Regions from separate parts of the Citrobacter sp. Marseille-Q6884 genome, predicted to be linked through region 3. Evidence: predicted binding sites of a transcription regulator. Region 3 holds the regulator's gene; each other region holds the start of a gene.
The links. The regulator PhoB, encoded in region 3, activates phosphate uptake and scavenging genes when phosphate is short. The targets are predictions, from matches to a motif close to CTGTCATAAAACTGNCNNAT.
Positions count from the first base shown of each region.

Region 1: glpT (glycerol-3-phosphate transporter) is a predicted target of PhoB. The motif match lies at 1,054-1,073, and genes of this name have one in related genera.
Region 2: pstS (phosphate ABC transporter substrate-binding protein PstS) is a predicted target of PhoB. The motif match lies at 1,018-1,037, and genes of this name have one in related genera.
Region 4: kdgR (DNA-binding transcriptional regulator KdgR) is a predicted target of PhoB. The motif match lies at 942-961, and genes of this name have one in related genera.

Region 1 covers NZ_CAMDRE010000002.1:460,146-462,354, forward strand. The annotation lists gene glpA (anaerobic glycerol-3-phosphate dehydrogenase subunit A) at 1-931, opposite strand, end outside; gene glpT (glycerol-3-phosphate transporter) at 1,202-2,209, shown strand, end outside.
Region 2 covers NZ_CAMDRE010000001.1:1,108,859-1,111,067, forward strand. The annotation lists gene pstS (phosphate ABC transporter substrate-binding protein PstS) at 1-930, opposite strand, end outside; gene glmS (glutamine--fructose-6-phosphate transaminase (isomerizing)) at 1,259-2,209, opposite strand, start outside.
Region 3 covers NZ_CAMDRE010000001.1:2,285,576-2,287,784, reverse strand. The annotation lists gene phoR (phosphate regulon sensor histidine kinase PhoR) at 1-885, opposite strand, end outside; gene phoB (phosphate response regulator transcription factor PhoB) at 936-1,625, opposite strand; gene sbcD (exonuclease subunit SbcD) at 1,941-2,209, shown strand, end outside.
Region 4 covers NZ_CAMDRE010000002.1:930,525-932,733, forward strand. The annotation lists gene N7268_RS19690 (MFS transporter) at 1-877, opposite strand, end outside; gene kdgR (DNA-binding transcriptional regulator KdgR) at 1,053-1,844, shown strand; gene N7268_RS19700 (YobH family protein) at 1,958-2,197, opposite strand.

The DNA of each region.
Region 1 (2,209 bases), on a different contig from region 3:
AGGCGCGCAGAATCCGCGTTTTCGCCATAATCGGCGCCAGTTTCTCGCCTTCACGCAGTAAGATATCCACCTCTTCTGCCGTGACGCGGTTGCTGTCGATATCGTCGTAATCGATATGCTGTGAGGTTGTACCGATCAGTGAGATGGTGTCGCCGGGCACCAGAATATCGGCGTCAGACGGCTTACGGCAGCGGTTAATGACGTGCTGGTTGATTCGATGATCCATAATCAGCAGTGAGCCTTTGGCCGGGAACATGCGAATGCTCAGATCGGCATACTCTGCAATACGTTGACCCCAGATCCCGGCGGCATTCACGACGACTGGCGCATGCAGGGACTGCATATCGCCCGTCAGGTGGTTACGTACATTCACGCCGCAGACGGTCGTACCTTCACGAATCAGCCCTGTCACTTCATGTGCCGTTAAGATGACGGCGCCATGTTCTCTCGCGTCCAACATATTGGCGGCGGTTAAGCGGAAGGGATCGACGGTACCGTCCGGTACTTTTACTGCGCCAATCAGCTGCGGGTTAACCGACGGTTCGATAATCCGCGCTTGTTGCGGGTCAATCGCTTCTGCCCGAATCCCGGCCTCTTCACAGGCGCGAATAAAGGTGGCCTGGAAGGAGAGTTCATCTTCCGGCAGCGTAATAAACAGACCGTCCGTTGGTTCCACGCAGTGGCGGGCGATTCGTTTCAGAATTTGGTTTTCGCTGATGCATTCGCGGGCAGATTCAGCGTCGGTGACGGCGTAGCGCGCACCGCTGTGCAGCAGGCCGTGGTTGCGTCCCGTAGCGCCCGTAGCGATATCGTGGCGTTCTACTAAGATGACGCGCAATCCGCGTAGGGCACAGTCGCGTGCGATCCCGGCACCTGTTGCTCCACCACCAATGATAATCACGTCACTTGTTTGCGAGTCGCGAGTTTTCATTGTTTTTCCTCACAGTTCGTTTTTTATCATTTAGCCACATAAAAAACATGGATTGTTTGATTTCGCGCATAATCGCTCATAATTCGAAAATGAAACGTGATTTCGTGCGTCTTTATGAACATTTGTCATAAATCTGTAACAATATGTGCTGTAATTCACATTATTGCGACCAATGTTTCCTTAACATCGCGGCCACACTGGGAGCGGTAGGGTTGTTACGACAAACTGCAGTGTTTCCTTCGAATGAAAGACGGCCACGGAGGCTACAATATGTTGAGTATTTTTAAACCTGCGCCACATAGAGCGCGTTTACCTGCAGCGGAGATCGATCCCACCTATCGTCGATTGCGCTGGCAGATTTTCCTGGGGATATTCTTTGGTTATGCCGCGTACTATCTGGTACGTAAAAACTTTGCTTTAGCAATGCCTTATCTGGTTGAACAGGGTTTCTCTCGTGGCGATCTGGGCTTTGCGTTGTCTGGTATCTCCATTGCTTATGGCTTTTCAAAATTTATCATGGGCTCCGTTTCGGACCGCTCGAATCCGCGCGTTTTCCTGCCTGCGGGTTTGATTCTGGCTGCCGCGGTGATGTTGTTCATGGGCTTTGTGCCATGGGCGACTTCGAGCATTGCGATTATGTTCGTGTTGCTGTTCCTGTGCGGTTGGTTCCAGGGGATGGGGTGGCCACCGTGTGGTCGTACTATGGTGCACTGGTGGTCGCAGAAAGAACGTGGCGGCATCGTTTCCGTCTGGAACTGTGCGCATAACGTCGGTGGCGGCCTGCCTCCGCTGCTGTTCCTGCTGGGGATGGCCTGGTTTAATGACTGGAAAGCGGCGCTTTACATGCCGGCATTTGGTGCCATTGTCGTTGCCCTGTTTGCTTTTGCTCTGATGCGCGATACGCCGCAGTCCTGTGGCCTGCCGCCAATCGAAGAGTACAAGAACGACTATCCGGATGATTACAACGAGAAAGCAGAAGAAGAGCTGACGGCGAAGCAGATCTTCATGCAGTACGTATTACCGAACAAGCTGTTGTGGTACATCGCTATTGCGAACGTGTTTGTCTATTTACTGCGTTACGGCATCCTCGACTGGTCGCCGACCTACCTGAAAGAAGTGAAGCATTTCGCACTGGATAAATCATCCTGGGCTTACTTCCTGTATGAGTATGCGGGTATCCCGGGTACGCTGCTGTGCGGCTGGATGTCGGATAAAGTCTTCCGTGGTAACCGTGGTGCCACCGGTGTGTTCTTTATGACACTGGTGACCATCGCAACC
Region 2 (2,209 bases), 1.2 Mb from region 3:
ACCGCCATTTTTGTATGCCCAGTCAAAGAACTTCAGTACTTCTGCGCCCTGCTCAGGTTTTTTCTGCTCTTTATGCACCAGGATGAACGTCGTGGAAGTGATTGGCCACGCATCATCACCTTTCTGGTTCGTCAGATCCTGGGCGAAAGTCTTGCTCCAGTCAGCGCCTTTGGCCGCATTGGCAAAGCTTTCTTCCGTTGGGCTAACCGGTTTGCCGTCAGCAGAAATCAGCTTGGTATACGCCAGGTTGTTCTGTTTAGCGTAAGCGTATTCAACGTAGCCGATGGAACCCGGCAAACGCTGTACGAACGCAGCGATACCATCGTTACCTTTACCGCCCAGACCGGTTGGCCAGTTCACGGTAGAGCCCGCGCCAATTTTAGATTTCCACTCTTCGTTCACTTTCGCCAGGAAGCTGGTGAAGACGAAGGAAGTACCGGAACCATCAGCACGGCGGACAACAGCGATATTCTGAGAAGGCAGCTTCAGACCTGGGTTAAGTTTGACGATGGCTTCATCATCCCACTTTTTGATTTTGCCGAGATAGATGTCACCCAGCGTTTTACCGTCAAGCACCAGCTCACCGGATTTCAGGCCAGGAATATTCACAGCTAGCACCACACCGCCGATCACGGTCGGGAACTGGAACAGGCCTTCCTGCGCCAGTTTTTCATCAGACAACGGAGCATCTGATGCGCCGAAATCTACGGTATTTGCCGTAATTTGTTTTACACCACCGGAGGAGCCGATACCCTGGTAGTTAACTTTACTACCGGTCTCTTTCTGATAGGTATCCGCCCATTTGGCATACACCGGCGCAGGGAAAGTTGCACCTGCACCTGTCAGGCTTGCTGCTGCGAATACAGAGAAAGCACTCATCGATAAGGTCGCGGCGACAACAGTTGCGACAGTGGTACGCATAACTTTCATAATGTCTCCTGCACGATTTTCGTAAATCATTGTTAAGTGGCTACGATGAGCAAAATAAGATAAACAGGTGACAGTTAAATGTACGAAATATGACAGTTTTATGACAGTCAAAAATAATGACGAAGAAATAATAAAAAATACCATAAAAACAAAATGTTAATCAGTTTTATGACAATAACATTTCGTGAAAATTTTCTTTTTATGACACTGAAAACAGTAGCTGAAGATGACGGTTTGTCACATAAAAATGGCGGGGTTTTTGATTAAAAACAGAACAGCGATAAAAAAATGCCCCGCTTTTAGCAGGGCATTTTCGGGGTAAATTAACTTACTCTACGGTAACCGATTTCGCCAGGTTACGCGGCTGATCCACATCGGTGCCTTTAATCAGCGCCACGTGGTAAGCCAGTAATTGCAGCGGAACGGTATAGAAGATCGGTGCAATCACCTCTTCCACATGCGGCATCTCGATGATGTGCATGTTTTCGTTGCTGGTAAATCCGGCATCCTGATCGGCGAAGACATACAGCTGACCGCCACGGGCGCGTACTTCTTCGATATTGGACTTCAGTTTTTCCAGCAGTTCGTTGTTTGGTGCCACCACGATAACCGGCATATCGGCATCAATCAGCGCCAGCGGACCGTGCTTCAGTTCACCTGCCGCATAGGCTTCTGCGTGAATGTAGGAGATCTCTTTCAGTTTCAACGCGCCTTCCAGCGCAATCGGGTACTGATCGCCACGGCCAAGGAACAGCGCATGGTGTTTGTCAGAGAAATCTTCCGCCAACGCCGCGATACGTTTGTCCTGAGACAACATCTGTTCAATACGGCTCGGCAGCGCCTGCAGACCGTGAACGATGTCATGTTCAATAGACGCGTCCAGACCTTTCAGACGAGACAATTTCGCCACCAGCATCAGCAGAACCGTCAACTGAGTGGTAAATGCTTTCGTGGAGGCGACGCCGATTTCCGTTCCGGCATTGGTCATCATCGCCAGGTCAGATTCACGAACCAGAGAGGACCCTGGAACGTTACAGATAGCGAGCGATCCCAGATAACCCAGCTCTTTAGACAAGCGCAGGCCGGCCAGGGTATCCGCGGTTTCCCCAGACTGGGAAAGCGTGATCATCAGGCTGTTACGACGCACGGCTGATTTGCGATAGCGGAATTCGGAGGCGATTTCTACATCACACGGAATACCGGCCAGTGATTCAAACCAGTAGCGAGACACCATACCGGAGTTGTACGAGGTACCACAGGCGATAATCTGAATATGCTC
Region 3 (2,209 bases):
GCTCAACGTTTGCGCTTCGTGTTCAACCACCCGCAGTATCATCGGCACATCGACCTTTTCATTCAGCAGTAGCGCCGGTGCAGCCTCAATTTTCGACAATGTCAGCAGTTGCTTCACCAGGCCTTCCATACGCTGCGTTTGCTCACGCATGGTGTGCAGCGCTTTTTCTCGCGTCGCGCCTTCTAAGGGGTGCTCCTGCATCATTTCCAGATAACCTTGCAGCACCGTCAGCGGCGTGCGCAGTTCATGACTGGCGTTAGCGAAAAAGTTGCGCCGCGATCCTTCCAGTTGGTGCATCTGGGTGACATCACGCGCCACCATCAGCAATTGCTTATCGGTGTACGGCATGACCCGAATTTCCAGATGCCGTCCGGTATTGAGTACCAAATTGAGCGGACGGCTAAAGTCGCGTGTTTTCAAATACAAAGCGAATTCAGGGTAGCGAAGCAGGTTAAGAATGTTTTGCCCGCTATCATCCGGCCAGCGTAGCCCTAATACCTGCTGCGCCAACCCGTTACACCAGAAAATACCGCCCTCTTCTGTGGTCAGAACCACCGCGTCAGGCAGTGATTCAGCCCCGCTGCGAAAACGTTTAATCAGATTCCCCAGTTCACGACGGCGCTTTTTGTTACGCAGTTGCATTTGATGCAGGCCGTACAACAGCGGCTCCCAACTGCCGCGACCCGGCGGGGGCGTCATACTCATATCGACCCACAGCCACCAGGATAGACGCAATAAATTCCAGAAATGCCAGATAAGCAGTCCCGTTACCGACGCCAGTAAAAACCAGGGCAGATAACCGAAAAAAGCACTGAGGATAAAAGCCGGTATGCAGCAAAGTATCAGCTCCAGTACCAGCCTTTTCCATGACAATCGTTCAAGCAAACGTCATACTCCCTTTATAGCCTGGTCCATCAGGCTTTTATTCTTACCCATCAGAAACGCGTCGAAAAACGATATCCCGTCCCGCGCACCGTCTGGACCATCCGATCGTGCCCGCTGTGCTCCAGCGCCTTACGCAACCGGCGAATATGCACATCAACAGTCCGGTCTTCTACATAGACATTGGTGCCCCAGACATGATTAAGCAATTGCTCGCGGCTGTAGACGCGCTCAGGATGGGTCATAAAGAAATGCAGCAGTTTGAATTCGGTGGGTCCCATATCCAGCGGGTCTTCGCCGGTCATCACGCGATGCGAGGTGGGATCAAGGCTTAGCCCCTGCATCTCAATAACCTCTTCAACCGCCATGGGCGAAATACGACGCAACACAGCTTTAATACGCGCGACCAGCTCCTTGGGAGAAAACGGCTTAGTAATATAGTCATCCGCGCCGGTTTCCAGACCGCGTACGCGATCCTCTTCTTCCCCTCTTGCGGTCAACATCATCACGGGAATGTCCCGCGTCATCGCTTCGCGCTTGAGATGTTTAATGAACTGCAGGCCCGACCCGCCTGGAAGCATCCAGTCAAGCAGGACGAGATCCGGCCAGGGTTCATTGAGTTGGTTCACAGCACTGTCATAGTCTTCGGCTTCTACGGGTTGAAAACCGTTTTGCTCGAGCACGAAGCAGACCATTTCACGAATTGGAGCTTCATCTTCTACGACCAGAATACGTCTCGCCATGATTTGCCCTGTTTTTTTAATTAAACCGTTTATATCAATACGCTGTCATTATGCGTCAGATTTATGACAGATTTATGAAAAGATAATCCAGGTTTACTGCAGGCGGCTGAATTATGACAGTCTGGAGACAAGATATTCCGACTCATGCAGGGTTATCCCGTCATACTTCAAGCCGCATGTGCGTTGGCAGCGCTCGCTCACCCGAATCACTTACCTGAGTAAGCTCATCGGGATTCACTTGCTTGCCGCCTTCCTGCAACTTGAATTATTTAGGGTATATAATCCCACCCATTGTTTTTTTGCCATGGAATTCATATGCGCATCCTTCACACGTCTGACTGGCATCTGGGCCAAAATTTCTACAGCAAGAGCCGCGCCGCGGAGCATCAGGCCTTTCTCGACTGGCTGCTGGAAACGGCACAAACCCACCAGGTGGATGCGATCATTGTGGCAGGTGATATTTTTGATACCGGCTCACCGCCGAGCTACGCCCGTGAGTTGTACAACCGCTTTGTTGTCAATCTGCAACAAACTGGCTGTCATCTGGTCGTACTGGCGGGTAACCACGACTCGGTCGCCACACT
Region 4 (2,209 bases), on a different contig from region 3:
ACGGCAATGAAACCATGGCCAGCATCTGCGCGCAAAAGGAGCAGATAGAGGTACAAATGGAGAGCGAAAAGAGCGGTATGCGCAGGAGATCGACCGGTAGTAACGGGACAGGCAGTGCAAGTTGGCGGCGGATAAAGAAAAACCCTACTATCAGTAACCCTGCAAGTTCGGCGCCTGTCAGCGTAAGTGATTGTCCTTGTGCAAATCCACTGAGTGCCGTAATCAGCAAGCCAAAGGTAAGCGCGTTCATCACCGCACTGGGCAGATCAAAGCGGGGTTTATTGCTGCGAGGGGTATTGGGTGGCAGAAAACGCATGGCTAATAGCAGCGCGATAATACCCAGCGGGACGTTAATCAGGAATAACCATTTCCACGAGGCAATAGAGAGGATTGCCGCGGCAATGGTGGGGCCCGCCGCTGAGGAAACCGCGACGATAAAGGAGTTAATGCCCATTCCTCGGCCAAGTTGGCGATGGGGATAAATCAGCCGGATCAGCGCCGTGTTGACGCTCATCAGCGCCGCACCGCCAAAGCCCTGAGCGACGCGCGCCAGCGTCAGCATGTGCAGAGAATCTGACAGGGCACAAAATAGCGAAGCCAGCAGAAAAACGACCAGACCACATTTATAAATGCGTCGATAGCCAAACATGTCACCCAAAAAGGAAAGAGATAACAACGAAACCACAATAGCAATTTGGTAGGCGTTCACGATCCAAATTGAACTGGCAGGCGATGCCTGAAGATCGGTAGCAATAGTCGGAAGGGCAACGTTAGCAATTGCGCCATCCAATACGGCCATAGAGATGCCAATAATAATGGTTAAAATTGCCCCATAACGCTGGGGCAATGGCAGACCATCTGCCTGGATTTTTTCCATAGGAAGTCGATATCGTCGGAAATTATGATGAGAATAATGATTTTAGCATTGATATTCAGGTGTTATGTCGCAGATTTGTAACTAAGTAAGCAAAGATGGATTGCGAGCGCCGGTACGTGAAATTATAATAAAAACCGGTTCTGATTTTTATAAAACACTCGTAATGAGGTGATAAATGGCTATCGCAGATCTGGACAAACAACCCGATTCTGTATCTTCCGTGCTGAAGGTTTTTGGCATTCTGCAGGCGCTGGGTGAAGAGCGCGAGATTGGTATTACCGAATTGTCGCAACGCGTCATGATGTCAAAAAGCACCGTTTATCGCTTTTTGCAGACCATGAAAACGCTGGGTTATGTGGCACAAGAAGGGGAATCCGAGAAATACTCTCTGACCCTTAAACTGTTTGAGCTGGGCGCTCGCGCGTTGCAAAACGTTGATTTGATCCGTAGCGCTGATATTCAGATGCGTGAGTTGTCGCGTCTGACAAAAGAAACCGTGCATCTTGGTGCGCTGGATGAAGACAGCATCGTTTACATCCACAAAATTGACTCGATGTACAATTTGCGTATGTATTCTCGTGTCGGTCGTCGTAACCCGCTATACAGCACCGCTATTGGTAAAGTGCTGCTGGCATGGCGTGACCGTGAAGAAGTGAAACAAATTCTGGATGGCGTTGAATACAAACAAAGTACCGATCGTACGATAACCAATACCGATGAATTGCTGGTGCTGCTGGATAAAGTTCGTGAGCAGGGTTATGGCGAAGATAATGAAGAGCAGGAAGAAGGTCTGCGCTGCATTGGCGTACCGGTGTTTGATCGTTTCGGCGTGGTCATCGCAGGGTTGAGTATTTCATTCCCGACGTTGCGTTTCTCAGAAGAACGTTTACACGAGTATGTTGAAATGCTGCATACGGCAGCGCGTAAAATTTCAGAGCAAATGGGTTATAACGACTATCCATTCTGATCTGACAAATAAGCGTCATGTAAAAAAGCCCCAGGTGTTTTTTACCGGGGCTTTTTAATGACTAATAGAAGGGGCGTAGTAACAAATACCTTACCGATTTTTCTGTTCTTATTTTAACCGTTATCGACAACCACGGTGCTTTTCCTTAACAGGGGGCAATCCGACAGGCCAATGATACCACTGTTAGTGTGGACATATTGCGCGGTACTTGTCCCGCGGGCGGTAAGATATTGACATTGCAGACCCAGACCCGCCGCATTCTCCTTACTTCCTATCAAAACACCATAGCCGCTCAGTAATAAACCGATCCAAACCAGAGCTAACAACACAATAGCGCGGATAATCAGACGCATTACAACCTCTTA